Regions from separate parts of the Pseudomonas macauensis genome, predicted to be linked through region 1. Evidence: predicted binding sites of a transcription regulator. Region 1 holds the regulator's gene; the other holds the start of a gene.
What was found. The regulator LexA, encoded in region 1, represses DNA repair genes until DNA is damaged. The targets are predictions, from matches to a motif close to CTGTNTNNNNANACAG.
Positions count from the first base shown of each region.

Region 2: imuA (translesion DNA synthesis-associated protein ImuA) is a predicted target of LexA. The motif match lies at 9,145-9,160, and genes of this name have one in related genera.

Region 1 is NZ_CP138377.1:4,104,680-4,119,327, forward strand. Features, by position in the region: gene nagZ (beta-N-acetylhexosaminidase) at 1-376, opposite strand, end outside; gene SD196_RS18790 (L,D-transpeptidase family protein) at 386-910, opposite strand; gene SD196_RS18795 (TetR/AcrR family transcriptional regulator) at 967-1,677, opposite strand; gene lexA (transcriptional repressor LexA) at 1,930-2,544, shown strand; gene sulA (SOS-induced cell division inhibitor SulA) at 2,558-3,031, shown strand; gene SD196_RS18810 (hypothetical protein) at 3,074-3,313, opposite strand; gene SD196_RS18815 (DUF6586 family protein) at 3,427-3,948, opposite strand; gene topA (type I DNA topoisomerase) at 4,017-6,623, opposite strand; gene SD196_RS18825 (DUF1653 domain-containing protein) at 6,716-6,979, opposite strand; gene fadA (acetyl-CoA C-acyltransferase FadA) at 7,127-8,302, opposite strand; gene fadB (fatty acid oxidation complex subunit alpha FadB) at 8,333-10,480, opposite strand; gene SD196_RS18840 (hypothetical protein) at 10,990-11,796, shown strand; gene SD196_RS18845 (hypothetical protein) at 11,802-12,236, opposite strand; gene SD196_RS18850 (universal stress protein) at 12,308-12,748, shown strand; gene SD196_RS18855 (DUF6901 family protein) at 12,783-13,469, opposite strand; gene SD196_RS18860 (ATP-binding cassette domain-containing protein) at 13,532-14,648, opposite strand, start outside.
Region 2 is NZ_CP138377.1:3,249,710-3,264,357, forward strand. Features, by position in the region: gene SD196_RS14980 (efflux transporter outer membrane subunit) at 1-1,383, shown strand, start outside; gene SD196_RS14985 (DUF4157 domain-containing protein) at 1,380-2,003, opposite strand; gene SD196_RS14990 (YybH family protein) at 2,276-2,692, shown strand; gene SD196_RS14995 (AAA family ATPase) at 2,689-3,174, shown strand; gene SD196_RS15000 (class I SAM-dependent methyltransferase) at 3,214-4,152, shown strand; gene SD196_RS15005 (VRR-NUC domain-containing protein) at 4,291-5,940, shown strand; gene SD196_RS15010 (ATP-dependent DNA helicase) at 5,937-8,252, shown strand; gene imuA (translesion DNA synthesis-associated protein ImuA) at 9,258-9,872, shown strand; gene SD196_RS15020 (DNA polymerase Y family protein) at 9,880-11,289, shown strand; gene SD196_RS15025 (error-prone DNA polymerase) at 11,286-14,372, shown strand.

The sequences.
Region 1 (14,648 bases):
CGCTGCGCTGGTGGTCCAGGTCCAGCACCGGGGCAAAGCTCAGGTCCAGCCCTACCGCCAGCACCTCGGTCGCCATCAGCCAGCCGCACTGCTCGGCCAGTCGCTCGGCATTGGCGTTATCAGCAATGGCGCGCATCGCCGGCAGACGCAGGAAACCCTGGCGCAGGCGCTGCACGCGGCCACCCTCCTGGTCCACCGCCAGCAGCAGGTCGGGGCGCACCGCGCGGATGGCCGCCATCAGCTCGCGAACCTGGCGCGGCGATTCGATGTTGCGGGCGAAGATGATCAGCCCACCCACTTCCGGGTGGCGCAGGATCTGGCGGTCCTCGGCGGTGAGCCAGGTACCGCCGATGTCGAGCATCAGGGAGCCTTGCATGTGCATTCCTTAATTAACCTGTGCCGCTTGCCACTGCGGGCAGGCGGCCTCTTCGATACGGACCCGGCAATGGAGGGGAACCCGGGGAAAGAGTTCCAGCAGATCGTCATTGCGCAGGCGGATACAGCCATGGGACAGCGGCACGCCCATGGGCTCACAGTCAGGCGTGCCGTGCAGGTAGATGTAACGGCGGAAGGTATCGACCTCGCCCATCCGGTTACGCCCCGCCTCGCATCCGCTGAGCCAGAGGATGCGCGTAAGAATCCAGTCGCGGCCGGGAAACTCATCGTGCAGCGCCGGGCTCCAGACCTCGCCGGTCCAGCGCCGGCCCTTGAGCACCGCGCCCCTGGGCAGGCCGTCGCCGATACGCGCGCGAACCTGGTGCAGGCCACGCGGCGTGCAACCGGAGCCGCTCCGCTCGCCTGCACCATTGGCCGCCGTGGAGATCGGCAGGCGCACGCGCAGCTGCTCCCCGGCAAAGCCGTAGAGCATCTGATCGGACAGGGAAATATGGAGGAGATCGAGGTCAGCCATGGCTGGCTACTTTAGCCGATCAGGCCTGCACCGCCCAGCGCGATGCCGGGCGTCGTTCAGACCTTGGCTGGTGCGGCGCTCGACTTGTTACGCGGCTTGAGCTGCGCACCCGCCAGCGAAGGATCGCTGACACCGCTGTCGGCGCGCATCCCGGCGGCCAGGAACGGCACCATCAGGCGCATCACCTGCTCGATGGAGGTATTCACGCCGAAGTCGTTCTCGGCCATGGCGCGCAGCGCCTTGATACCGGACATGCTGAATACCGCGGTACCCAGCATGAAGTGCACACGCCAGAACAGCTCCAGCGGCGGCAGACGCGGAGCGGCTTCGTGCACCAACAGCATGTAGCGACGGAATACCTTGCCGTAGACTTCTTCGAGGTATTTGCGCAGGTGGCCCTGGCTCTGACTGAAAGCCAGACCGAGCAGGCGCATGAAGATGGACAGGTCATTGCCGCTGCGCGGCTTCACTGCCATGGCCTGGACGACCAGCAGCTCCAGCAGCTCTTCCAGGGTGGCGCGCGGCGCATCAGGCTTGGCCTGGCGGCGGTCCAGCTCCTTTTCGAGACTCATGCAGAACGGGCCGAGGAAGCGCGAGAAGACCGCCTGGATCAGCGCCTTCTTCGAGCCGAAGTGATAGTTCACCGCCGCGAGGTTCACCCCCGCCTTGCTGGTGATCAGACGCAAAGAAGTCTCAGCGAAGCCTTTCTCCGCGAACAGCTGTTCCGCAGCATCCAGGATGCGTTCGACGGTTTCCGACTGGGCCATGGCTACTCCGCCTGACAAACACTTGTTTGAAACATACGTTTCAGCCTCGCGCATTGTCAAGCAAAGTGCGACCGATTGTTAACAAAAACATGGGCAATGCGACGAGGTGACTTCAATTTCAGCAAGACGCTTGCCAGCCCGCACAGGTTACATCCTCGACCGCTACGCCGACAGCCGTGCGAAATTAGTCATTGCCAGGGCGCCTTCACTGTATATAATTCCAGTCACTGTATAAAAAGCCAGAGTATGGACATGCTGAAGCTGACGCCGCGCCAAGCCGAGATTCTCGCTTTCATCAAACGCTGCCTGGAAGACAACGGCTATCCGCCCACCCGCGCGGAAATCGCCCAGGAGCTCGGCTTCAAATCGCCCAACGCCGCCGAGGAGCATCTCAAAGCCCTCGCCCGTAAAGGCGCGATCGAGATGACCCCGGGTGCCTCCCGCGGCATCCGCATCCCCGGCTTCGAACCCAAGGCCGCCGCCAACGAAGACGAACTGCCGATCATCGGTCGCGTCGCCGCCGGCGCTCCGATCCTCGCCGAGCAGAACGTCGACGACACCTGCCGCATCAACCCCACCTTCTTCAACCCGCCGGCCGACTACCTGCTGCGCGTACGCGGGCAAAGCATGAAGGACGTCGGCATCCTCGACGGCGACCTGCTCGCCGTGCACGTCACCCGCGAAGCGCGCAACGGCCAGATCGTGGTCGCCCGCCTCGGCGAGGAAGTCACGGTAAAGCGCTTCAAGCGCGAAGGCAGCAAGGTCTGGCTGATCGCCGAGAACCCCGAGTTCGCCCCCATCGAAGTCGACCTCAAGGAACAGGAACTGGTCATCGAAGGCTTGAGCGTCGGCGTGATCCGTCGCTGAACAGGAGATATCCATGCAGTACCCGCAGCCGCTGAACCTGCCGCAACTCCCGCTGTTCCAGGAAGCACTCTGGGCGAGCGGTACTGCTCCTTTGCTTCCGGAGCTGATGGAAGACGAACCCGCCGACGACGAGAGCGCCTTCAGCGAGATCGCCCTGCGCGGCCTCCCCGGCCAGTGCCTGACGCTGCTGGCGCCGATGCTCCGCGAGTTGAGCGAGGAAAGCGATTCCCGCTGGCTGACGCTGATCGCCCCGCCCTCCAGCCTGACCCCGGACTGGCTGCGCAAGGCCGGCCTGAACCGCGAGCGCATCCTGCTGCTGCCGGCGCGCGACCAGGCAGCCGCCCAAGCCCTGGCCTGCGAAGCGCTGCGCCTGGGCAACAGTCATACGGTAGTGAGCTGGCTGAATCTCAACGCCAAGGCGCGCACGCAACTGTCCCGCGCCGCCGTTGCCGGTCAAGCGCAGAGTCTGAATATTCGTCTGGGATGAGGGAGAGGCTTCGCCGCGAACGCCGCGAAGCCGGAACGAGCCTTAGTGAAGAACGCGCGGACCTTCGTCGTCCATGCTCATGTCGCCACCTTCGGCGAGACGGCCGGCCATCTGCACGCCGACATTGAACATCGCCTTGGCGATTTCGATGTGCTGACCCTGCAGGAACCCTTTGGCGTCAGCGGAGAATTCCAGGGTCACCAGCGACTCCTCATCATCCGCGCGACGCAGCACGATACGCCCGTCAGGCAGCTCTACGATTTCCAGAAATGAGGTTGGCATAGCGAAGGTTCTCCACAGCAGAACCCGTAGTGTAACAGTCACATTCGCTACACCCTAGCGCAACATTCCGCCAGCCGACCGGACGGTCGCAGCTCTGCGTATCAGAGCACCAATCAGAGCTCGGTCAGCGATGCGCGGAAGCGCAGCACCAGCTCTTTCAGGGATTTGCGCCAGGCTTCGAGCTCTTCGTTGCCCAGTTCGACCGGTGCCTCTTCATCGACATTCACCGCCTGGATCAGCGGCTGGGTCGGATCGACCTTGGCTTTTTTCGGCTCGCTCGGCGGCTGGAACAAGGCGGCGTAGGCAGCCAGCAGGCGACCCAGCCAAGCTTCCGGCGATTGCGCCAGCTCGACCATTTCCGCCAGCTCCGGGCTCGGGGCGGCGGCCAGCACTTCGGCGTTCAGGAGCATCTCGACGCGCGGCGCACCGGCCTGGGGCAAGCGGTAGTAGCCGGCAATCTCATGGGCCACGCCCAGAACCGCACCGTAAAGGTGAAACAGCGCCGCTTCGCGCTCGGCCTGGATACGCGCCTGGGCGTTCATCGCGCGCGCCGCTTCGGCATTGCGCCAGGCTTCCAGGGCGAGGCCGGCGAAGAACAGCTTCTGGTTGGTGCGGGTATAGAGTTCGTTCGCCATGGCCAGGCCCTCCTGCATTACACGTCGGCAGTATAAGCACGCCCCGCCTCAGCGGGGCGCGCCTTCCATCAGCGCTTGTCTTCGACCTTCCACTTGCCGCCGTCGAAGAACGCACGCCAGCCGGTGGGCTTGCCTTCGACCTCGGACTGTACGTACTGCTCCTTGGTCTTGCGGCTGAAGCGGATTACCGCCGGGCGGCCATCCGGGTCTTTCGCCGGAGCGGCGAGCAGGAAGTGGTACTTCGGGTCCAGCTCGTCCTTGTGCGGCACCAGCTCGCTGACCAGCGGAGCGCGGGTCTCGCGGTTCTTCGGGAACTGGCTGGCGGCCAGGAACAGGCCGGAAGCGCCGTCACGCAGCACGTAGATGTCGTCCACCTTCTCGCACTTGAGCTCCGGCATGCGGATGGCGTCCATCTTCGGCGGCGCAGGCTCGCCGTTCTTCAGCAGCTTGCGGGTGTTCTTGCAGGTCGGGTTGGTGCAGCCGAAGAACTTGCCGAAGCGGCCGGTCTTGAGCTGCATCTCGCTGCCGCACTTGTCGCATTCCAGGCTCGGACCTTCGTAGCCCTTGATGCGGTACTGGCCTTCTTCGATTTCGTAGCCGGCGCAATCCGGGTTGTTGCCGCAGATATGCAGCTTGCGCTTCTCGTCGACCAGGTAGGCGTCCATCGCGGTGCTGCAGATCGGGCAGCGGTGCTTGCCACGCAGTACACGGGATTCGGATTCGCCTTCGTCATCCGCGGCGATTTCATCGCCCGGAATCAGGTTGATCGTGGCCTTGCAGCGCTCTTTCGGCGGCAGGCTGTAGCCCGAGCAGCCGAGGAACACGCCGGTGGAGGCGGTACGGATCATCATTGGCCGACCGCACTCACGGCAGGGGATGTCGGTCAGGGTCGGCTGGTTGGCGCGCATGCCGTCGTTGGCGGCTTCGGCCAGGTCGAGCTTCTTGCGGAAGTCGCCATAGAACTCGTCCAGCAGGTGTTTCCAGTCGCGCTCGCCCTGGGCCACGTCATCGAGGTGCTCTTCCATGCCGGCGGTGAAGCCGTAGTCCATCAGGTTGGAGAAGCTCTCGTTGAGGCGGTCGGTGACGATGTCGCCCATCTTTTCCGCGTAGAAGCGGCGGTTGTGGGTGGTGACGTAGCCGCGCTCCTGGATGGTGGAGATGATCGCCGCGTAGGTGGACGGACGGCCGATGCCGCGCTTTTCCAGCTCCTTGACCAGGCTGGCTTCGGAGAAGCGCGCCGGCGGTTTGGTGAAGTGCTGGCTCGGATCGAGCTTGAGCAGCTTCATGGCCTCGCCCTGGTTCATCTCCGGCAGGACATCGTCCTCGCCCGGCTTGCTCTGCTGCGGCAGCACCTTGGTGTAACCGTCAAACTTGAGGATGCGGCCCTTGGCGCGCAGCTCGAAGTCACCGGCGGCGACGCTGACGGTGGTGGACAGGTATTCGGCCGGCGGCATCTGGCAGGCCACGAACTGGCGCCAGATCAGGTCGTACAAGCGCTCGGCATCGCGCTCCATGCCCGACAGCTGGGTCGGACGCAGGTTGACGTCGGAAGGACGAATCGCTTCGTGCGCTTCCTGGGCGCCTTCCTTGCTGGAGTAGAAGTTCGGCTTGGCCGGCAGGTATTTCTTGCCGAACTCGCTGTCGATGAAGCCGCGCACCATGTCGATGGCGTCGGCCGACAGGTTGGTCGAGTCGGTACGCATATAGGTGATGTAGCCCGCCTCGTAGAGACGCTGGGCCATCATCATGGTCTTCTTCACCCCGAAGCCCAGGCGGTTGCTCGCGGCCTGCTGCAGGGTGGAGGTGATGAACGGCGCCGAGGGCTTGCTGGAGGTCGGCTTGTCCTCGCGCTTGGAGACGCTGTAGCTGGACGCCTTGAGCTTCTCCAGGGCGGCCATGGCCTGGGCCTCGTTCAGCGGCTTGAAGGCTTCGCCCTTCTCGCGCACCACTTCGAAGCGGACCTTGTCGTTCTTCGGCGTGCCGAGGTCGGCATGCACTTCCCAGTATTCCTCGGGGACGAAGGCGCGGATCTCGCGCTCGCGCTCCACCACCAGCTTCACGGCGACGGATTGCACGCGGCCAGCGGACAGGCCACGGGCGATCTTGGCCCACAGCAGCGGCGAGACCATGTAGCCCACCACGCGGTCGAGGAAGCGGCGCGCCTGCTGGGCATTCACGCGGTTGATGTCCAGCTCGCCGGGCTGGGAGAAGGCCTCCTGGATGGCCTTCTTGGTGATTTCGTTGAAGACCACGCGCTTGTAGCGCGAGTCGTCGCCGCCGATAGCCTCGCGCAGGTGCCAGGCAATGGCCTCCCCTTCGCGGTCCAAGTCGGTTGCGAGATAGATGGTGTCGGCATCCTTGGCCAGGCGGCGCAGTTCCTCGATCACCTTTTCCTTGCCGGGCAGGATCTCGTACTTGGCCTTCCAGCCGTGCTCCGGGTCGACGCCCATGCGGGTGAAGAGCTGGCGCTTGGCCTTCTCCTTTGGCGACAGGGCCGGTGCCTCGGCAGCGGTCTTGCGTCCTTTGGCCGCAGGCTCCTTCGAAGCGGAAGAGCCGCTGGTGGGCAGGTCGCGGATATGGCCGATGCTCGACTTCACCACGTACTGGTTGCCCAGGTACTTGTTGATGGTCTTGGCCTTGGCCGGTGATTCCACGATGACCAGCGATTTACCCATGGATCGGAAGATTCCTGCGTCGAAAAGATGAATTAATAAGGAGGGAGGCGCTTGGAGCGGCACCGCTATATATAGTGGCGGTCACGCCAAGGTCAAGCTTGGGTTTCGCCGGACGGACCGCTCTGGAGACCCAGCGGATCATTTTCCACGCTGACCAGGGCGAAGCGCGGAACCTTCTCGCCGTTCACTTCCACCGCCTCGGTGAACATGCTCAGCGGACGCACCCAAAGGCCGAACTCACCGTACAACGCCTGGTAGATCACCAGCGCTTCCTCGGTCTCGGAATGCCGTGCCACGCCGAGCACACGGTACTGCTGCCCCTTGTAGTGTCGATACAGTCCGGTCTGCAGTTGCATGGGTCGTCCTCTTGCGGCTGGCAGAAAAAAGGCCGCGATTGTCCACGTTGCCCTCGCCCCCGGCAACTCCCACCGGGCAGGGCTGAAAAACAAAAGCCGGGGCACAAGGCCCCGGCTCGTCCATCTTCGACAGCTTAGACGGGATCGTCAGATGCGTTCGAAGACGGTGGTGATGCCCTGGCCGAGGCCCACGCACATTGTGGACACGCCCAGGGTACCGCCATTCTGCTTCATCACGTTCAGCAGGGTGCCGGAGATACGCGCACCGGAGCAGCCGAACGGGTGACCCAGGGCGATGGCGCCGCCGTGCAGGTTGACCTTCTCTTCCATCTTGTCGAGGAGCTTGAGGTCCTTCAGCACCGGCAGGGCCTGTGCAGCGAAAGCTTCGTTGAGCTCGACGAAGTCGATGTCGTTGATGGTCAGGCCGGCGCGCTTGAGCGCCTTGTTGGTCGACGGAACCGGACCGTAGCCCATGATCGCCGGATCAACACCGGCAACCGCCATGGCGCGAACCACGGCCATCGGCTGGATGCCCAGGTCCTGGGCGCGCTGGGCGCTCATCACGATCATGCAGGAAGCGCCGTCGGTGATCTGCGAGGAAGTACCCGCGGTCACGGTGCCGCCCTTGGGGTTGAACGCCGGCTTCAGGGCAGCCAGGCTTTCCAGGGTGGTGTCCGGACGGATGGTTTCGTCGAAGTCGAAGACCTTCAGGAAGCCGTTCTCGTCGTAGCCTTCCATCGGGATGATTTCGTCTTTGAACTTGCCTTCCTGGGTCGCTTTCCAGGCCAGCTGGTGCGAGCGCACGCCGAACTTGTCCTGCGCCTCACGGGTGATGCCGTGCATCTTGCCCAGCATTTCGGCGGTCAGGCCCATCATGCCGGAGGCCTTGGCGGCGTACAGCGACAGGTGCGGGTTCGGGTCGACGCCGTGCATCATGCCGACGTGGCCCATGTGCTCCACACCGCCGATGACGAAGACGTCACCGTTGCCGGTCTGGATCGCCTGGACAGCGGTGTGCAGGGCGCTCATGGACGAGCCGCACAGACGGCTGACGGTCTGGCCGGCGCTGGTGTGCGGGATCTGGGTCATCAACGACGCCATGCGCGCGATGTTCCAGCCCTGCTCCAGGGTCTGGTTCACGCAGCCCCAGATCACGTCCTCGACTTCCGCCGGGTCGATCTTCGGGTTGCGCTCCAGGAGCTTGCTGATCAGGTGCGCGGACATGGTCTCCGCGCGGGTGTTGCGGTGCATGCCACCCTTCGAACGGCCCATCGGGGTGCGGCCGAAGTCGACAATGACGGCGTCTCTCGGATTCAGGCTCATAAATTCACTCTCGCTCTATTCGTTGCGCACTCAACCGAAGAACTTTTGGCCGTTCTTGGCCATTTCACGCAGCTTCGCGGTCGGGTGGTACAGCGCACCCAGGTCGGCGTACTTGTCGGCCAGGGCGACGAATTCGGCCACACCGATGGAGTCGATGTAACGCAGGGCACCGCCACGGAAGGGAGGGAAGCCGATGCCGTAGATCAGGCCCATGTCGGCCTCGGCAGCGGTCTCGACGATGCCGTCTTCCAGGCAACGCACGGTTTCCAGGCACAGCGGGATCATCATGTAGTTGATGATGTCCTCGTCGGTCAGCTCGCGCTCTTCGACGACGATGGACTTCAGCAGCTCATAAGCCTGCGGATCGGAGACTTTCTTCGGCTTGCCGCGCTTGTCGGTCTCGTAGGCGTAGAAGCCCTTGCCGTTCTTCTGGCCCAGGCGATTGGCTTCGTACATCACGTCGACGGCGGTCTTGCCTTCCACGGCCATGCGGTCCGGGAAGCCTTCAGCCATTACGTCGCGGCCGTGGTGGCCGGTGTCGATGCCGACCACGTCGGACAGGTAGGCCGGGCCCATGGGCCAGCCAAACTTCTCCATGATCTTGTCGATGCGCACGAAGTCCACGCCGAAGCCCAGCAGCTTGGAGAAGCCGCCGAAGTACGGGAACAGCACGCGGTTGACCAGGAAGCCGGGGCAGTCATTCACCACGATGGGGTTCTTGCCCATCTTCTTGGCATAGGCCACGGTGGTGGCGACTGCGACGTCGCTGGACTTCTCGCCACGGATGACTTCGACCAGCGGCATCATGTGCACCGGGTTGAAGAAGTGCATGCCGACGAAGTTCTGCGGACGCTTGAGCGCCTTGGCCAGCAGGTTGATGGAGATGGTGGAGGTGTTGGATGCGAGAACCGCGTCGTCCTTCACCACGCCTTCAACTTCGGCCAGAACGATCTGCTTGACCTTCGGGTTCTCGACCACGGCTTCGACGACGATGTCGACGTTGCCGAAGTCGCCGTAGGACATGGTCGGGCGAATGGCGTTCAGGGCCTCGGCCATCTTCGCCGGGGTCATGCGGCCTTTTTCGACGCGCTTGCCCAGCAGCTTCGAGGCTTCGTTCAGACCCATCTGGATACCCTCTTCGCGGATATCCTTCATCAGGATCGGAGTGCCCTTGGAAGCGGACTGGTAGGCGATACCGCCACCCATGATGCCGGCGCCCAGTACGGCGGCCAGTTTCACGTCCTTGGCGATCTCGTCGTACTGCTTGGCCTTCTTCTTCAGATCCTGGTCGTTGAGGAACAGGCCGATCAGGCTTTCGGCGACCGAGGTCTTGGCCAGTTTCACGAAGCCCTGGGCTTCGATTTCCAGCGCCTTGTCACGGCCGAAGTTGGCGGCCTTCTGGATCGACTTGATGGCTTCGACCGGAGCCGGGTAGTTCGGGCCGGCCTGGCCAGCAACGAAGCCCTTGGCGGTTTCGAAGGCCATCATCTGCTCGATGGCGTTCAGCTTGAGCTTTTCCAGCTTCGGCTGACGGCGGGCCTTGTGGTCCAGCTCGCCGGAGATGGCGCGCTTGACCAGGTCCAGGGCGGCGGCTTGCAGCTGCTCCGGCGCCACGACGGCGTCGACGGCGCCGACTTTCAGCGCGTCTTCAGCCTTGTTTTCCTTGCCCGAGGCGATCCACTCGACCGCGTTGTCGCAGCCGATGATGCGCGGCAGGCGAACGGTGCCGCCGAAGCCCGGGTAGATGCCCAGCTTCACTTCCGGCAGGCCGACCTTGGCGGTGGCGCTCATGACACGGAAGTCGGCAGCCAGGCACATTTCCAGACCGCCGCCCAGGGCGATGCCGTTGATCGCGGCTACGGTCGGAACGTTCAGGTCTTCGAAGTCGCTGAAGATCTTGTTGGCTTCGAGGTTGCCGGCCAGCAGCTCTTCGTCGGGCAGCTTGAAGTTGTCGACGAACTCGGTGATGTCGGCGCCGACGATGAACACGCCCTTGCCGCTGGTCACGATTACGCCCTTGACGGACGCATCGGCCTTGATGGTATCGACTGCTTGGCGCAGTTCATTCAGGGTGAGTCGGTTGAACTTGTTGACGGACTCGCCCTTGAGGTCGAAATTCAGCTCGACGATGCCGCTCTCAAGAGCCTTAACCGTGATGGCTTTACCTTGGTAAATCATCAACTGATCTCCACGCTAGGGAAGCTTGAAATCACACGTCGGACGCCGTGTATCGAGACCGCCCGGCAGTCGCCGAGGATAGTCCCAAAGCTGGCGGCACACCCGCCGACGCGATAGCCGGGGCGTTCTGTCCGAGTCGTCGCACGTGGCAAACGCTCGATTCATACGCCCGTTTGATTTGGGTGCGCCCACCTTCTAGGAAAAGCCGTTGCTTGTCAATCGGCGAGACGCAACAGTCGCAAAGCGGCCGGGACGTCTGGGCCGGAGCATTCAGCAAGTCCACCCTCCTCTATTCACCACGCCTATCGTGACAATTTGCATCTGGCACCTACGTGCCGGAAAACTCGGTATACAACTGTTCAAACGCAGGAGCGCACGTTAGAGTCCGACGGCAATGGCGATCTGCCTGCTGTCGCTGGAGGGAAGGACTCCTCCCGCCGGCCAGCCGGACTGCCTGGAACCTGTGGAACACAACAACAAGAAGCCCATGGCTCCAAGGAGATGGAACGATGACAAGCCGTTCGCTTGTACGTCTGTTGTCTGCGCTCGCGCTCACCGCCCTTCCCCTCTTCGCTGCGGCCGATGCCGCCAGCGACCTGCTCAGCCTCCACCAGATGCGCCTGGCCGCCCAGCGCAGCCTTGGCGATTTCTTCATGTTCAATGCGATGGAAGGCGACCAGAAGTACGCCAGGCTGGTCGAGGCGTCATCACAGAATGCCGGCGAGGCGCTGGGCAAGCTGGGGACCATGCCCGGCAACGAATCCACGAAACTCAAGGCGCAACTGCAGGACCAGTGGAAAGGCTATGCGACCCAACTGCAGACACTGACCGGCGCGCTGGACAAGAGCGGCTATACCGACCTGCAACCGGTGGCCGACCTCGCCACGCAGAATCGCAAGCTGCTGGACACCGCTGACCAGCTCTACGCCAGGATTCAGGATGAAAGCGGCAGCAAGGTCCCGCCGCTGACCCAGCAGACCCGCGAGCAGAGCCTGCTGATGCAGGACATCGCGGTGGACTACGCGTCGCGCAACGCCTCGGTCGGCGCGAGCTTCTTCGGCGGTGGCGAGGAGCGCCCGCTGGATGATCTGGCCAACCGCTTCGCGATCAACCTGGTGAAGCTGCAGCAGGCGCCGCAGACCACGCCGGAGATCGGCAAGGCGCTGCGTTCGGTGGCGATCAAGTGGCACTACATCGAGAAGTCGCTACAGAACTACAACAAGAACAGCGTGCCGTTCCTGATCAACAAGTACTCGGACCGCATCATCGAAGACCTTGAGGCCGTTTCCAGCCTCTACGCCGCGCAGCAGAGCTGATCGCTTCAGGCATGCTGTTTGAGGAAATCGGCGACCCGTTGCAGGTCGCCGCTGTCGCCCCGCTCGCCCCAGTACAGTGCCAGGAACTGAGGCGTTGCCTCGACCATGTAGACATCCTTCGGCAGGCCGGCCAGCGCCTGGGCCAGCTCGCCCGTGGCGCTCGCCTCGCGCCAGCGGTCCAGCCAGACGCCCGGCTCGCTCTGCCAATAGCACCAGACATCACGGTTCCGGCCACGGGCGCGGTGATACTGCGCGCACTGGCGCGGCGGCTGCCGTTCCATCCAGTGCGGCCACTCCTGGCGCGCGATCTGCATGGCCAGCCCCAGGCGCCGTGCCTGCAGGCGCAGGTCCATCTGCCCACGCTGGCCTCGCGAGGGAATCAGCCAGGTCAGCGGGCTGAGCACCAGCGCAATGAGCAGGATCACCATCCAAACGGTCATATCAGGTATACCGGTCAAACATGGCCAATCAGGCCATACTGATACTAACAAGTCCCCCGGAGGAGACGCTCATGCCTTACCAACACATTCTGGTCGCCGTCGACCTTACCGAGGAATGCGATCCGGTGATGAAGCGAGCCGTTGCGCTGGCCAAGGCCAACGACGCCCGGCTCTCGGCGGTGCATGTCGTCGAGCCCATGGCCATGGCCTTCGGCGGTGATGTGCCGATGGACCTGTCGATGCTGCAACAGCAGCAGTTCGACCAGGCCAAGGAGCGCCTGCACCAGTTCACCCTCACCTACTCGGAAATCACCAGCTCCCAATGCCACCTGGTCTACGGCCAGCCGCGTCAGGAAATCCATCGCCTGGCCGATGAGCAGGACTGCGACCTGATCGTGGTCGGCAGCCACGGGCGACACGGCCTCGCCCTGCTGCTGGGCTCCACCGCCAACGACGTGCTGCACGGCGCACCATGCGACGTGCTTGCGGTACGCCTGCAGAAGACCAGCTGAACCACACGGCGGGCCCTTCGGGGCCCGCTTCGCATCAGGCTCCGAGCACGTCTCCGCTCATCAGCAGCGGACGCACCTTCTGCAACTGCGCCTCCAGCGAATAGCTCATGCTCGACGCCATGGAGAAGAAGCTGAGGAAAGCCTTCAGGTTCGAATCGCTCTCGCAGGTTTCGTGAATGCGCTGCCAGAACGCCTGGTTCACCAACTGCAATTGCTGGAACTGCTTCACCAACCCCTTCAGCTCCCAATCCGCATGCCGCCCTTCGCGGAAGTTGAAATACTGCCGCATCAGGTACAGCGACACCGCGCGCAGGATGAACTCCTGGTTGCTGGCGAACGGCAGGTGCTGCTGCGCCATGGGCTTGAGCTTGCTCAGCAGCGGGCAGGCGCTGGTCGCCATGATCACCCCGAGCAGCGCGCGCAGGCCCTCTTCCAGGCCCACGTGCTTGATGTACTCACGCTCGGGCGTACGCACTTGCACCGAGGCCTTCTTGAAGGCCGGCAGGCCGCGGAAATCCTCGATCACCCGGTGCAGGTCCACCGCAGCGGGGCAATGGCTGCATTGCTGCGCACTCAGTGGACAGTTGCTGCACTGGTTGTAGTCCAGGCGCGTCCAGCGTGGAGCCTGGGCGGCGGTCTGCGGGTCGTAACCTCGATCCAGTTCGATGCGGTAGCTGAACTCGTGCTCATCATCCAGGGTGATGCGGTATTCGATTGCCATTCGGCCGTCCCTAACAGTCTTTGATCAGCAATACGCACGGGCACACCGCCGGACCGAACGGATCACTCTTCCAGTTCGGCCCAGCGTTCGATCAGCCGGTCCAGCTCTTCCTGCAGGGAGCTCAGGCGCGCCAGGGCGGCCTGGGTTTCGCCCTGCGGGCGCTGGTAGAAGTCCGGCGATGCGGTTTCTTCCTGCAGTGCAGCCAGTTCCGCCTCCAGGGCGTCGATCTGCCCGGGGATGGCTTCCAGCTCGCGCTGCAGCTTGTAGCTGAGTTTCTTCTTCGGTGCCGCCACCTCAACCGGCGCGCTGGTTGCCGCAGCCGGCTGTGCGGGGGCAGGTTCGGCGGCAGGCTTGTCGGCCTTCTCCTCACCTACACCCAGCAACTTGGGCGAACCGCCCTGGCGCAGCCAATCCTGGTAGCCGCCGACGAATTCGCGGACGCGTCCTTCGCCTTCGAATACCAGGGTGCTGGTCACCACGTTGTCGAGGAAGGCCCGGTCGTGGCTGACCATCAGCACAGTGCCGTCGAAGCTCAGCAGCACCTCTTCCAGCAGTTCCAGGGTTTCCACGTCCAGGTCGTTGGTCGGTTCGTCCAGCACCAGCAGGTTGGCCGGCTTGCTGAACAGCTTCGCCAGCAACAGACGTGCCCGTTCGCCACCGGAGAGCGCCTTCACCGGGGTGCGGGCGCGTTGCGGGGAGAACAGGAAGTCGCCCAGGTAGCTGAGCACGTGACGATTCTGCCCGTTGATGGTGATGAATTCGCGGCCTTCGGAAATGTTGTCGATGACGGTCTTTTCCGGCTCCAGCTGGTGACGCAACTGGTCGAAATAGGCCACTTCCAGTCGGGTACCTTCCTTGATCGAGCCGGAAGTCGGCTGCAGGTCGCCCAGCAGCAGCTTGAGCAGGGTGGTCTTGCCGGTGCCGTTGGCGCCCAGCAGGCCGATGCGGTCGCCGCGCTGCAGCACCACGGAAAAGTCACGCACCAGCGACGGGCCGCCCGGATGGTGGAAACCGACGCCCTCGGCCACGATCACCTGCTTGCCGGACTTCTCCGCCGACTCCAGCTGGAAGCTGGCCTTGCCCTGGCGCTCGCGGCGCTCGGCACGCTCGTTACGCATGGCCTTCAGCGCGCGCACGCGGCCTTCGTTACGGGTACGGCGCGCCTTGATGCCCTGGCGA
Region 2 (14,648 bases), 850 kb from region 1:
TCCGGCGAAGCGGCGCTTGCGCCCAGCGCCGGCACCACCCAACTCGCCGAGGACTGGTGGACGCTGTTCAACGACCCGGTGCTGAACAACCTGCAGCGCCGCGCGGACAAGGCCAGCCCCGACCTCAACACCGCCGTGCTGCGCTTCGCCCAGAGCCGCATGCAGCGGCAGATGGTGGCGTCCCAGCGCGGCGTGGACGTCAACGCCTCGGCGGCAGTCAATCGCCAGCGCATGAGCGAGAACGGCGCCAACGCGCTGATGATCCAGCGCATCGCCCCCGGCGCGAACAGCGAGCAGATCAGCAAGGTTCTCGCCGAGCCCTTCACCCTCTACCAGGCCGGCTTCGACGCCTCCTGGGAGCCGGACCTGTGGGGCCGCATCCGCCGCTCCATCGAGTCCGCCGACGCCAGCGTGGCAGCGCAGGCGGCGATGCTCGACGAAGTGCGCCTGGGCGTCGCCGCGGAACTGTCCCGCGCCTACTTCGAGCTGCGCGGCGTGCAGCAGCAGATTGCGGTGACGCGCCAGGACCTGGCCGCCACCGAGGAAACCCTGCAACTGATCCAGGTGCGCGCCGATGGCGGCCTGGTGGACGACTTCGACGTCGAACGCCAGCGCGGCCAACTGGCCGATCTGCGCTCGCGCCTGCCGCAACTGCTGGCCAGCGAAAGCGCGGCGATCAACCAGATCGGCGTGCTGATCGGCGCCGAACCCGGCAGCCTGCGCGACGAACTCAAACCGGTTGCGCAGACCGAGCCGCAGACGCCGGACCTCAGCCTCGGCCTGCCCTCGGAGCTGGCCCGGCGCCGCCCGGACATCCGCGCCGCCGAAGCCCAGCTGCATGCCGCCACGGCCAATATCGGCGTGGCCGTGGCCGATCTCTACCCCGCCATCCGCCTGGGTGCGCGCTTCGGCTTCGAATCCACCGAGGACGGCCATATCAGCGACTGGGGCAGCCGCACCTGGAGCGTCGGCCCGAGCCTCTCCGTGCCGATCTTCGACAATGGCCGGCGGCGCTCCAGCATCAACCTGCGCAAGCTGGAACAGCAGGAAGCCGCCGTGGCCTACCAGCAGACCGTGCTCAAGGCCTGGCAGGAAGTCGACGACAGCCTCAGCCAGTACGGCGCCGAACGCCAGCGCAACCGCCAGTTGCAGGACAAGCAGCGCAGCGCCGACATCGCCTATGGCATGGCCAAGGCGCGCTACGCCGGCGGGATGACCGACTTCCTGGTGGAGCTGGACGCCCAGCGCGCCTACCTGCAATCGCGCCGCGACCTGGTGGACAGCGATACCCAGCTGCGCCTGACCCTGATCGCCCTGTGCAAGGCGCTTGGCGGCGGTACGCCGGTGCCGGAAGCCGCCGCCGGGGAGTCCGCGAGCCGCTAGTGCTGCGCGGCGGCCGTCTGCTGGCTGTCGCGCAGGTCCTTGGCTACCTTGCGCTGCATCGCGTAGGCCGGCGACTCCACGGCATCGTAGTCCTCGCTGTAGCGGCTAGCGAAGCCCTGTACGCCCCACTCCTGGAACTGCTTCACGTGCCACAGTTCGTGGGCCCAGAGGGCGACGTCCTTCTGCGCGTCTTCCTCGCGGCGGAAGACGATCACGTCCACCAGGGTGACGGCCTCGGTGTCGGGGTTCTGCATCATGGTCTGGGCGGCGTTCAGCTCATCCAGCGCGCCGGTGGAATAGCGCGCCGCCATCAGCACCTCGTCGGGGAAATAGGCCTGCAGCTGCGCGCGGATTTCCAGCGGGATCGGCTGGGTGCCGCCCTGCTCCGCCTGGTCGCGGGACTGCTGCAGCCAGACGCCCAGCGCCTGTCCGGCCATCTTGCGGGTGTCGGCGATCACCGGGCCGAGCACGGCGCCCAGGTCCGGCAGGCAGACGCAGGTATCCAGGCAGACCTGCCGCTGCCCCTGGGGACAGGTAACGGCAGGGGTTTCGACGGACACGACCAACCCGGCGAGCAGCGCCAGGGCGCGCAGGATGAGGGTCGGGATGAGGGATGGCATGGGGTGCTCCGCTACAACGTGGAGATAGGCATGGCGGTTTGACCACGGCGGGGCGCGATCATGCCATGCCGCCAGCAAAAAAAGACGCTGGCGCGACGTATGAAACTTCTGCTAGCTTCTGAGCCCATGAATGCCGCCAACCGCACCTTCCAGCAGATTATTACCACCATCGCTCCGATGGTGGGTTAGCGCATTCAAGCGAACAACCAAACCCGCCTCCCGGCGGGTTTTTTAATGCCCGCCGTCCGAGGTTCCCTGACCAGGAGACACCGATGGAACCGGCATTCCCCCCTACTCTTTCCCAGGATCTGCACCCCCTGCAAACGCTCATCCAGGCCGCCGACGAAGCCATCGGCCGCGAGGATTTCGACGCGCTGCTGGCGTTCTACACCGACGACGCACTGCTGGTGGTCAAGCCCGGCCTGCTGGCGCGGGGCAAGGAGCAGATCCGCCGCGCCTTCGCCGCCATCGCCGAACACTTCGGGCACAAGCTGCGGGTGCGCCAGGGCCGCCTGGAAATCCTCGAAACCGGCGACACCGCGCTGGTGGTCGCGCAAACCCTGCTGGACACCCGCCACGGCAAGCTGACCCGCCGCGCCACCTACGTCTTCCGCCGCGAAGCCGACGGCGCCTGGCGTTGCGCCGTGGACAACTCCTACGGTACCGACCTGTTGGAGGCGACGACATGAGTACGGGCACATTGCACCTGCTGTGTGGCAAGGCGGCGTCGGGCAAATCCTGCCTGGCGCGGCAATTGGCCGAGGCGCCGGGCACCGTGATGCTGGCCGAGGAACAATGGCTGGCCGAGCTCTTCCCCTGGGGCATCAGCAACCCGGACGACTACCAGCTCTACGCCCGCCGCGTGCGCAAGGTCATGGGGCCGCACGTGGTCGGCCTGTTGCGCGCCGGCACCAGCGTGGTGCTGGACATCCCCGCCAACACCCTGGCTGACCGCCGCTGGCTGATCGACCTGGCGCAGCAGGCCGGCGCCGGGCACTGCCTGCATTTCCTCGACATCGACCCGGACACCTGCCGCAACCGCCTGCTCGCCCGCCACGCCCTGGCACCGCTGGCCGCACCGCTGGACCCGGCCGGCTACGAGGCGCTCAATCGTTTCTTCGTCGCCCCGCGTCCGGAGGAAAAACTGCGGGTGCAGCGCCATGGCGCCTGAGCGCGTAGAATCGCCGCCCCGATTGGAAAGACCCAGACAATGAACACCGACGCCATCGCCACCCTGCGCGAGCAACTGCTCACCGCCCTGAACCCCGCCCCCGTGGAAACCCGCCGTCTGTTCCACGGCCGCGGCCGGCGCTGGCCGGGCCTGGAGCAGGTGACCGCCGACTGGCTGGAAGGCGTGCTGCTGGTGTCGCTGTTCCGCGAACCGGCCGAGGACGAACTGGCGGCGCTGCGGGCGATGCTGCTGGAACTGGCGCAAGGCGCAACCTGGCGCGCCACCGGCGCCCGCAGCCTGATGCTGCAACACCGCTACACCCTGGAAAGCACCATGGAAGTGCTGTTCGGCGAAGCCTTCGACGGCTGGCAGATCACCGAACACGGCCTGCGCTACCAACTGGACCTGGGCCGCAAGCAGAACAACGGCCTGTTCCTCGACATGCGCTACGGCCGCCAATGGGTGCAGGCCAACGCCGAAGGTCTGCGCGTGCTCAACCTGTTCGCCTACACCTGCGGCTTCTCCGTGGCGGCAATTGCCGGCGGCGCGCAGAAGGTGGTCAACCTCGACATGGCCCGCGCCGCGCTGAGCCGTGGCCGCGACAACCACCGCCTGAACGGCCACGACCTGTCCAAGGTGAGCTTCCTCGACCACGACCTGTTCAAGTCCTGGGGCAAGGTGAAGAAATCCGGCCCGTACGACCTGATCATCATCGATCCGCCGAGCTTCCAGAAAGGCAGCTTCGTCCTCGACAAGGACTACGCCCGCGTTCTGCGCCGCCTGCCGGAGCTGCTGGACGGCGCCGGCACCGTGCTGGCCTGCGTGAATGACCCGGCGGTGGGCGTGGATTTCCTCCTCCAGGGCATGGCCGCCGAAGCACCGCAGTTGCGCTTCGTCGAGCGCCTGGAAAACCCGCCGGAATTCGCCGATATCGAGGAAGATAGCGGCCTGAAGGCGCTGGTGTTTCGCCTCGATTGATCCGCCGTCCGGGCACGGTCCTACAGCCATCCTGAAAACCCAGCGCAAGGCATCTCCCGATAAAAGGCCGCCACAACCCTTGCGGCCAAGCCCCCATCACGCCATCCTTGGCACTGTATGTAAAACCAGTGCCCGCCGATGCCTGCGCCGCTCGACCCCAGCCTCTACTACCTGACCAACTTCCACCGCGCCCTCGACTGGATCGACGAACGCTACGCCGACCTGCTCGACGCCGAGGAAGCCCGGTTCATCGCCGACTTCCGCGCGCTGCCGCTGCCGTCGCGGGCGCTGCTGGTGCGGCTGGTCATGCGCAAGGGCCCGCACTTTCGCGCCGGCAAGCTGAGCTATGCCGAGATCGGCGACATTCCCGCGGCCGCCGCGCCACTCCTGGAACTGGGCTGGCTGGACGATACCTACCCGCTCGCACTCGAAGAACTGCTGCCACTGCTGCTCAAGGACGAACTGCTCGCCCGCTTCCGCGATGACCTGCCACGCAGCACCCTGAAGAAGGCCGAGCTGTACGAGCACCTGCACGCCTACCACGAGCAAGTGCAGCCGTTCGGAACCTGGTATCCGGACCTCGACCAGCTCTACACCCTGATACTGACGCCGCTTTGCGACCGCCTGCGCCTGCTGTTCTTCGGCAACCTGCAGCAGGACTGGTCCGAGTTCGTCCTCGCCGACCTGGGCATCTTCCGCTACGAAACCGTCCCTTTCACTGCCGATTCCCGCGCCTTCCGCCGCCGCGACGACCTGGAAGCCTACATCCACCTGTGGAACGGCGCCGTCCGCTTCGAAACAGGCGAACCCATCGCCGACCTGCTGGCCGAACTGGGCGATTTCCGCAGCGACAATCCCTACCTGCAAGCGCGTCACGGTCGCCTGCTGTACCGCATGGCCTACCAGCTGGAGCGCGACGGCGAACTGGACGCCGCATTAGCGCTGTACCGGCGCACCGCTGCCGGAGGTTCGCGGCAGCGGCAGATCCGCGTGCTGGAACGCCTGCAGCGCTTCGAGGAAGCCCACGCACTGGTGCAGGCCGCGCTGGCCGCGCCGGAAAGCGATAGCGAGCTGCAACTGGTGGAGCGCGCGCTGACTCGGCTGGTCCGCCAGCTCGGCCTGCCGAAGGAAAAGACCGCCAAACCGACGCCGCCGCTGCGCATCGACCTGGAGCTGCCGCGCCCGGACGTCGACGTCGAGTTCGCCGTGCAGGCCGTGCTGCACGAGGACGAAGCACCGGTGCACTACGTGGAGAACGCGCTGATCTGCAGCCTGTTCGGCCTGCTCTGCTGGGAAGTGATCTTCGCCCCGCTGCCCGGCGCCTTCTTCCACCCCTTCCAGGCTGGGCCGAGCGACCTGTACCGCGGCGACTTCGTCAGCCGTCGTGCTGAAGCCTTCGCCGCGCGCCTGGCGCTGCTGGACAGCGACGCCTATCTGACGGCGATCCGCGACACCTACACCGCCAAGTTCGGCATCCTCTCACCCTTCGTGCACTGGGAATTGCTCGACGAGAACCTGCTGGACCAGGCCCTGCACTGCCTGCCGGCCGCGCACCTAAAGCTGTGGTTCGAACGCCTGCTGGCCGACCCCAAGGCCAACCGCGCCGGCATGCCCGACCTGATCCAGTTCTGGCCCAGTGAGGCCCGCTACCGGATGATCGAAGTGAAAGGCCCGGGTGATCGCCTGCAGGACAACCAGAAACGCTGGCTGGCCTTCTGCGCCGAGCACGGCATACCGGTGGAAGTCTGCTACGTGCGCTGGCAGGGCGAAGCGGAAGAGGCCCAATGAGCTACGCCATCGCCGTGCGCGCGCTGTGCGAATTCACCGCCAAGGAAGGTGACCTCGACCTGCGTTTCACGCCCGCCCCAACCGCCCAGGAAGGCATGACCGGGCACGCCACGGTGGTCTCCCGGCGCGGCCTGGGCTACATCGCCGAACTGCCGCTGCGCGGCGAATATCCCGGGCTGGTAGTCAGCGGCCGCGCCGACGGCTACGACCCGGACGCCAACCTGCTGGAAGAGATCAAGACCCACCGCGGCGACGTCGCGCGCATCCCGCAGAACCACCGGCTGCTGCACTGGGCGCAGGTGAAGGTGTACGGCTGGCTGTTGTGCCAGACGCTGGAGATCGACGCCATCGACCTGGCCGTCGTCTACTTCAACGTCATCACCCAGAAGGAAACGGTATTCCGCGAGCGCTTCGCCGCCGAGGACCTGCGCGCCTTCTTCGAGCTGCAGTGCAGCCGCTTCGTGCAATGGGCCGAGCAGGAAAGCGCGCACCGCGTCGAGCGCGACCAGGGCCTGGAAGCGCTGCGTTTCCCCTACGCCGACTTCCGCCAGGGCCAACGCATGCTTGCCGAATCGGTCTACCGCGCCGCCCGCGACGGCCAGACGCTGATGGCCCAGGCCACCACCGGCATCGGCAAGACCCTCGGCACCCTGTTCCCGCAGCTCAAGGCCTTCCCCGGACAGAAGCTGGACCGGCTGTTCTTCCTCACCGCCAAGACGCCGGGCCGGCGCCTGGCCCTCGACGCCCTGGCGACCCTGCGCCAACAGGACGCCGGCCAGCCGCTGCGAGTGCTGGAGCACGTAGCCCGCGACAAGGCCTGCGAGCACCCGGACAAGTCCTGCCACGGCGAATCCTGCCCGCTGGCCAAGGGCTTCTACGACCGCCTGCCCGCCGCCCGCGAAGCCGCGCTCAAGCACCGCTGGCTGACCCAGGAAGCGTTGCGCGACGTAGCGCTGGAGCACCAGGTCTGCCCCTACTACCTGAGCCAGGAACTGTGCCGCTGGGCCGACGTGGTGGTGTGCGACTACAACTACTACTTCGACATGACCGCCCTGCTCTACGGCCTCACCCTGCTCAACGACTGGAAGGTCACGCTGCTGGTGGACGAGGCGCACAACCTCATCGAGCGTGGGCGCGGCATGTACAGCGCCGAGCTGGACCAGTCCGAGTTCAACGCCCTGCGCAAGGTCGCCCCGGCCGGCCTGAAAGGCGTGCTGGAGCGCGTCGGCCGGCATTGGAACCAGATGCACCGCGACCAGGAGGTCGACTACCAGATCTACCCGACGGTGCCCGACCTGTTCATCGCCGCGCTGCAGAAGGCCGTCAGCGCCATCACCGACCACCTCACCGACCAGCCCACCGGCAACGAGGCCGAACTGCTGCGCTTCTACCTCGACGCCATGCTGTTCTGCCGGCTGGCCGAGGCCTACGGGCCGCACTCGCTGTTCGACATCACCCGCCACGACGGCAGTGGCCAGCGCACACTGTCCACGCTGTGCCTGCGCAACGTGGTGCCGGCGCCTTTCCTCGAGCCACGCTTCGAAGCCGCGCATAGCAGCACGCTGTTCTCCGCCACGCTGAACCCGGCCAATTACTACGCGGACCTGCTCGGCTTGCCGGAAGACACCACCTGGCGCGAGGTGGAATCGCCCTTCCGCGCCGAGCAGCTGGAAGTCCACGCACTGAGCAACCTCTCCACCCGCTACCAGCACCGCGAGGCCAGCCTCGCACCGATCAGCACCCTGATGGCCCGCCAGTTCCGCGCCCGCCCCGGCAACTACCTGGCCTTCTTCAGCAGTTACGCCTATCTGCAACAGGCGCTGGAGCGCTTCGCCGCCGAACACCCGGACATCCCCCGCTGGGTGCAGTCGCGGAGCATGAACGAGATCGAGCGCCAGGCCTTCCTCGACCGCTTCACCCCACACTCGCAGGGCATCGGCTTCGCCGTCCTCGGTGGCGCCTTCGGCGAAGGCATCGACCTGCCCGGTGATCGCTTGATCGGCGCCTTCATCGCCACCTTGGGCCTGCCGCAGGTGAACGAGGTCAACGAGGAGATCAAGCAGCGCATGCAGGGCATGTTCGGTGACGGGTATGACTACACCTACCTGTTCCCCGGCCTGCAGAAGGTCGTCCAGGCCGCCGGCCGGGTGATCCGCACACCGACGGATTCGGGGGTGATCTATCTGCTGGACGATCGCTTCAACCAGCCGGCGGTGCGGCGGTTGCTGCCTAGTTGGTGGAAGACGCAGCGGCTGAAGTTCGTGGCCGATCCGCCGAAGTCGAAGGAGCCGCAGGGGTTTCTGTTGTTGTAGGAACGGACTTTGTCCGCGCGGCTTTTGGGTTTAGTGTTCTGCGCCGCTTCCGCGTGTGCTGCGAGATTTTATTTCGCCCCCTCGGGCGAGTCCCTTTTGGAGCCCCAAAAGGAACCAAAAGGGCTCGTCCCGACATCCGGCCCCCGCTTCGCCGGGGTTCCCTCCTTCCGGTATCGCTCCGAGGGTCGGCGTAGAAGGGCCATCCTTGGCCCTCTACGCCTCTCGCGGCATCCATGCCGCTCGCCCCTCTGCGCAATACCTCCACTCGGCCTCCTGACGGGACTCTGCGCGCGCCTGGAACTTTGGCTGCTTCATGCTGGATCGCTCTTCGTAGGATGGCGTAGAGCGAAGCGAAACCCATCACGGCGGATAACGCTGCGCGCTATTCACCCTACAGGTGTTCATCCTGCAACGTGGGTGCTGTGGCAAGCCTTCGCGGACAAGGGCTAGGTGCCCCCGTCTCTCCTACGGGAGCACAGCTCCGCTCTGGCTCTGGCTTTAAAGACTTCCAGAGAAACCTCCGCACGCACCGGAACGCCCCTTCAGGAGGCCGAGTGGAATCGGAGTTTCAGGGGTTGAGCGGCATGGATGCCGCGAGAGCGTCGTTGGGCCATGGATGGCCCGTCGACGCGGGCCCCTGAAACTTCGATGGAGCGAGGGAACCCCGGCGAAGCCGGGGCCGGATGATGGGGCAGAGACCTTTGCCTACTTTGCGTCGTTTGGCAAAGTAGGTCGCCCGAGGGGGCGAAACAAAATCTATCAACACATGCCAAAGCGGCGCAGAAACACCCAGACAAAAACAAAAATCATCGCGGACAAAGTCCTCCACTCCTACGGAAAGCCCCCACGCCCCCGATCAACCACCATTGACGGCACCATTCCACTGGATAAACTGTATATCTATACAGTTATTTCCGAGCCCCCCATGCGATACCCGCCCATCCTCCTCCCCCGGCCCACCCGTCGGGCACATGACCGTCGCCGCTCGCCGGCCGGGAGGCCGTGATGGGCAGTGTGGTCGCACTCGATACCCTGTTCCATCAGCGCCAGGTCTGGAAAGGCCAGCCCCAGGGCCTGCCACCCAGCCAGCAGCCCACCGGTCACGCCGTGCTGGACGCAGCCCTGCCCACCGGCGGCTGGCCGGAAGCGGCACTCAGCGAAATCCTCCTGGCCCAGGAAGGCACCGGCGAACTGCAACTGGTCTGGCCGACCCTCGCACGACTCAGCAAGGCCGGCGAACGCATCGTGCTGGTGGCCCCACCCCACATCCCCTACCCGGCCGCATGGCAGGGCGCCGGGGTTGTACTGGATCAGCTCGCCATCGTGAAAGCCTCCGGCCGCGATGCCCTCTGGGCCACCGAGCAATGCCTGCGTTCGGGCAGCTGCGGCGCCGTGTTGTGCTGGCCGCAGCAGGCCGACGACCGCACCCTGCGCCGCCTGCAGGTGGCCGCCGAAACCGGGCAGACCCTGGCCATCGCCTACCGCTCGCAGCGCGAGGCGCTAAACCCATCCCCGGCCGCATTGCGCCTGGCGCTGGACGCCACCCCCGCGCAGTTGCGTGTGCTCAAGTGCCGGGGCGGCCTGGCGCCGGCGCGGCCCATCCCGTTGCCCTGGCACTGAGGCCGTCATGCTCTGGGCCTGTATTCTTCTACCGCAGCTGGCGATGGACGGCGTACTGCGCGGTCGTGCCGAGCCGGACGCCCCCCTGGCGCTGCTCGCCGGTCCGCCCCAGCGCCGCGTCTTGCAGGCGGTGAACCCGGCGGCGCGGGCGCTGGGCCTCAAGCCCGGCCAGTCGCTCACCGCAGCCCAGGCTCTGAGCCGCGATTTCACCACCGCCGAATACGACCTGCGCGAAGTGGAGCACTGGCAGAACCTGCTGGCGGCCTGGGCCTACGGTTTCAGCTCGCAGGTCAGCCAGCACTATCCGCGCGCACTGCTGTTGGAGGTGCAATCCAGCCTGCAACTGTTCGGTCCCTGGCCGCGCTTCGAGGCGCGCCTGCGCGAAGAATTGAACGGCCTGGGCTTCCGCCATCGCATCACCGCCGCGCCCAACCCGGCCGCCGCGCGCATCCTCGCCAACGGCCACGACGGGCTGGCGATTCACGATAACGAGCAGTTGCGTCAGTGCCTGGGCAGGATGCCCCTGGAGCGCCTCGGCCTGGACCGCGACGCCGCCACCTCGCTGGGCCGCATGGGCCTGCGCAGCCTGCAACAACTACTCGCCCTGCCCCGCGAAAGCCTGGCCCGGCGCTTCCCACCGCAGGTGCTGCGGCAGGTAGACACCTTGCTCGGCCAGCGCCCGCTGGCCCTAGAGTTCTACCGGCCGCCAGACCGCTTCGAATCGCGTATCGAACTGAACTTCGACGTGGAATCCACCCAGGCGTTGCTGTTCCCGCTGCGCCGCCTGACCGCCGATCTCGCCGCCTTCCTCGCCGGGCGCGACAGCGGCGTGCAGTGCTTCATCCTCCATCTGGAACACCACGAAGGCAGCGACACGCAGATGCCCGTCGGCCTGCTCAGCGCTGAACGCGAGGCGGCCATGCTCTTCGAACTGACCCGTGGCCGCCTGGAGCAACTGCAACTGCGCGCCCCGGTGCACAGCGTGCGCCTGGTGGCCGACGACCTGCCGCCCTTCGTGCCGCAGCACCGCGAGCTCTTCGACGATCGCCCACAGCAATCGCTGCCCTGGGAACAGCTGCGCGAACGCCTGCGCGCGCGGTTGGGCGACGACGCCGTGCACGGCCTGGGCGGCCTCGCCGAGCATCGCCCGGAGCGCGCCTGGCAGGACCATTCCACCCCGCGCCTGCCGATCGCCGACGTCCCGCGCCCCGGCTGGCTGCTGACGGAACCGCAGCCACTGCGCGAGTTCGCCCCGACCTTGCTGGCCGGGCCCGAACGCATCGAATCCGGCTGGTGGGATGGCGAGGACATCCGCCGCGACTACTACCAGGTACGCACCCGCAGCGGCCAGCGTGCCTGGGTGTTCCGCCCGGTGGGCGACGAGGGGCCGTTGCTGCTGCACGGCTGGTTCGCATGAACATGCCGGATGAAGGCATCGGCTATGCCGAGCTGCACTGCCTGTCCAACTTCAGCTTTCAGCGCGGCGCTTCCAGCGCGGCCGAGCTGTTCGCGCGGGCGAAGAAGCTGGGTTACCGCGCCCTGGCAATCACTGACGAATGCAGCCTCGCTGGCATCGTACGCGCCTGGCAGGCATCGAAAGAAACCGAGATTCCCCTGATCACCGGCAGCGAGCTGAGCCTCTCGCAAGGCCCGAAGCTGGTGCTGCTGGCGGAGAACCTGAGCGGCTACGAGAACCTCTGCCGCCTGCTCACCCACGCCCGCCGCCGCGCGGAGAAAGGCAGCTATCGCCTGGTGCACGCGGACTTCGACGGCAGCCTCGACCACCTGCTGGCGATCTGGCTGCCGCGCGACGATCGGGACGACGACGGCCTCTGGTTGCGCGAACGCTTTCCTGAACGCCTGTGGCTCGGCGCCGAACTGCACAAGGGCCCGGACGACGCCGGCAAGCTGCATCGTCTGCGCGAACAGGCGGCGCGCCTGGGCATCCCTGCCGTGGCCTGCGGCGACGTGCACATGCATATCCGTGGCCGTCGCGCCCTGCAGGACTGCATGACCGCCATCCGCCAGCACCTGCCGGTGCACGAGGCCGGGCAGTATCTCTATCCCAACGGCGAACGCCATCTGCGACCGCGGGAGGCGCTGGCGTCGATCTACCCCGCCGAGTTGCTGGAGGAGACGGTGAAGATTGCCGAGCGCTGCACCTTCGACCTCGACCAACTGCGCTACCAATACCCCCGCGAGCTGGTGCCCGAAGGCCATACGCCCACCACCTGGCTGCGGGAGAAGACCGAGGAAGGCATCAGGCGGCGCTGGCCGGATGGTGAGAGAGAAAAGACACGCAGCCAGGTGGAATATGAGCTGGAGCTGATCGCCGAACTGGAATACGACAGCTACTTCCTCACCGTCCACGACATCGTCGCCTTCGCCCGCAGTCAGAGCATCCTCTGCCAGGGTCGCGGCTCGGCGGCCAACTCGGTGGTCTGCTTCGCTCTAGGGATCACCGAGTTGGACCCATCCAAGGCCAATCTGCTGTTCGAACGCTTCATCTCCCGCGAGCGCAACGAGCCGCCGGACATCGACGTGGACTTCGAACACGAGCGCCGCGAGGAAGTCATCCAGTACATATTCCGCCGCTACGGCCGTTCGCGCGCCGCGCTGACCGCCGTGGTCAGCACCTATCACGGCGCCGGCGCGATCCGTGATATCGCCAAGGCCCTCGGCCTGCCGCCCGACCAGGTGGGCGCACTGGCCGCCTGCTGCGGCCGCTGGAGCGACAAGCCGCCATCCTCGGAACGGCTGGTGGAAGCCGGCTTCGACCCGGAGAGTCCGATCCTGCGCCGCGTGCTCGCCCTGACCTCGCAACTGGTCGGCTTTCCCCGGCACCTGTCACAGCACCCCGGCGGCTTCGTCATCTCCCAGCAACCGTTGGAAACCCTGGTGCCGGTGGAGAATGCCGCGATGCCCGAGCGCACCCTGATCCAGTGGGACAAGGACGATCTCGACGCCGTCGGCCTGCTCAAGGTCGACGTGCTCTCGCTGGGCATGCTCAGCGCCCTGCGCCGCTGCTTCGACCTGATCGAGCGCTATCGCGGGCAGCGCTACACACTGGCCACGCTGCCGTCGGAGTGCCCAAAGACCTACGCAATGATCAGTCGCGCCGACACCATCGGCGTGTTCCAGATCGAATCCCGCGCGCAGATGGCCATGCTGCCGCGCCTCAAGCCCAAGGAGTTCTACGACCTGGTGATCGAAGTGGCCATCGTCCGCCCGGGACCGATCCAGGGCGACATGGTGCATCCCTACCTGCGTCGACGAAACGAGCAGGAACCGATCGTCTATCCCTCCGAGGAATTGGAGCCGGTATTCAAACGCACCCTCGGCGTACCGCTGTTCCAGGAGCAGGTAATGCAACTGGCGATCATCGCGGCCAAATACACGCCTGGCGAGGCCGACCACCTGCGTCGCTCCATGGCCGCCTGGAAGCGCCACGGCGGGCTGGAGCCGCACCGCAAAAAACTGTTCGAGCGCATGACCGCCAGGGGCTACGAACAGGAGTACATCGCGCGCATCTTCGAGCAGATCAAGGGCTTCGGCAGTTACGGCTTCCCCGAATCCCACGCCGCCAGCTTCGCCCTGCTCACCTATGCCAGCAGTTGGCTGAAATGCCACGAACCGGCGGCCTTCACCTGCGCCCTGATCAACAGCTGGCCCATGGGCTTCTACAGCCCCGACCAGCTTTTACAGGACGCCCGCCGCCACGGCCTGGAAACCCGCCCGGTGGACGTGCGCCACAGCCACTGGGACTGCACTCTGGAGCCCATCCCCGGACGCCAGCCGGCGATCCGCCTGGGTCTGCGCATGGTGCGCGGACTGCGTGAAGAGGCAGCCGGGGCCCTGGTACAAGCCCGCGCACAGCAGCCGTTCCGCGATGTCGCCGACCTCTGCCTTCGCGCCAATCTCGACGGCCGCGCCCGCGAACAGCTGGCCGATGCTGGCGCCCTGCGCGGCCTCGCGGGCCACCGGCACAAGGCGCGCTGGGCGATTGCCGGAGTCGAGCAGCAACTGCCGCTGTTTGCCGGCCAGGTCACCGAGGAAGCGCCGGTCAGCCTGCCGCTGCCCAGCCGTGGCGAAGACCTGCTCACCGACTACGAGACCCTGGGCACCACCCTCGGCCCGCACCCGCTGGCCCTGCTGCGCGGCGCGCTCAGGGCCCGCCGCTGCCGTAGTTCACGCGATCTCGCCCGCCTGGAGACCGAGCGCCCGGTACGTGTCGCCGGCCTCGTCGTCGGCCGACAGAGACCCGGCACCGCCAGCGGCGTCACCTTCATCACCCTGGAAGACGAGTTCGGCATGATCAACGTGATCGTCTGGCGCGACCTCGCCGAACGCCAGCGCCGCCCCTTCCTCAGCGCCCGTCTGATGCAGGTGGACGGCACCCTGGAAGCCAAGGACGGCGTTCGCCATGTGATCGCCGGGCGGCTGACGGATTTGAGCGAGTTGCTGGAGGGGCTGGATGTGCGGAGTCGGGATTTCCACTGAGAACAGCTACGCGAAACGAATCTCGCAGCCCCCATCACGGCGGATAGCGTTGCGCGTTATGCGCCCTACGGGTTGTGTGCCGGCTGCTTTTCGTAGGAGCTTGCTCGCGAACAGATTTTCCGGCCGCATCGGTGTTGGGCGGTTCGCGAGCAAGCTCGCTCCTACAGGTGGGCGATAAACCCAGGCGCGTCCCTGTCAGCACGAATTTCGCCGCGATGGATTTCGCGGACAAGGGCTAGGCGCCCCCCATCTCTCCTACGAAAGCATACGCACCGC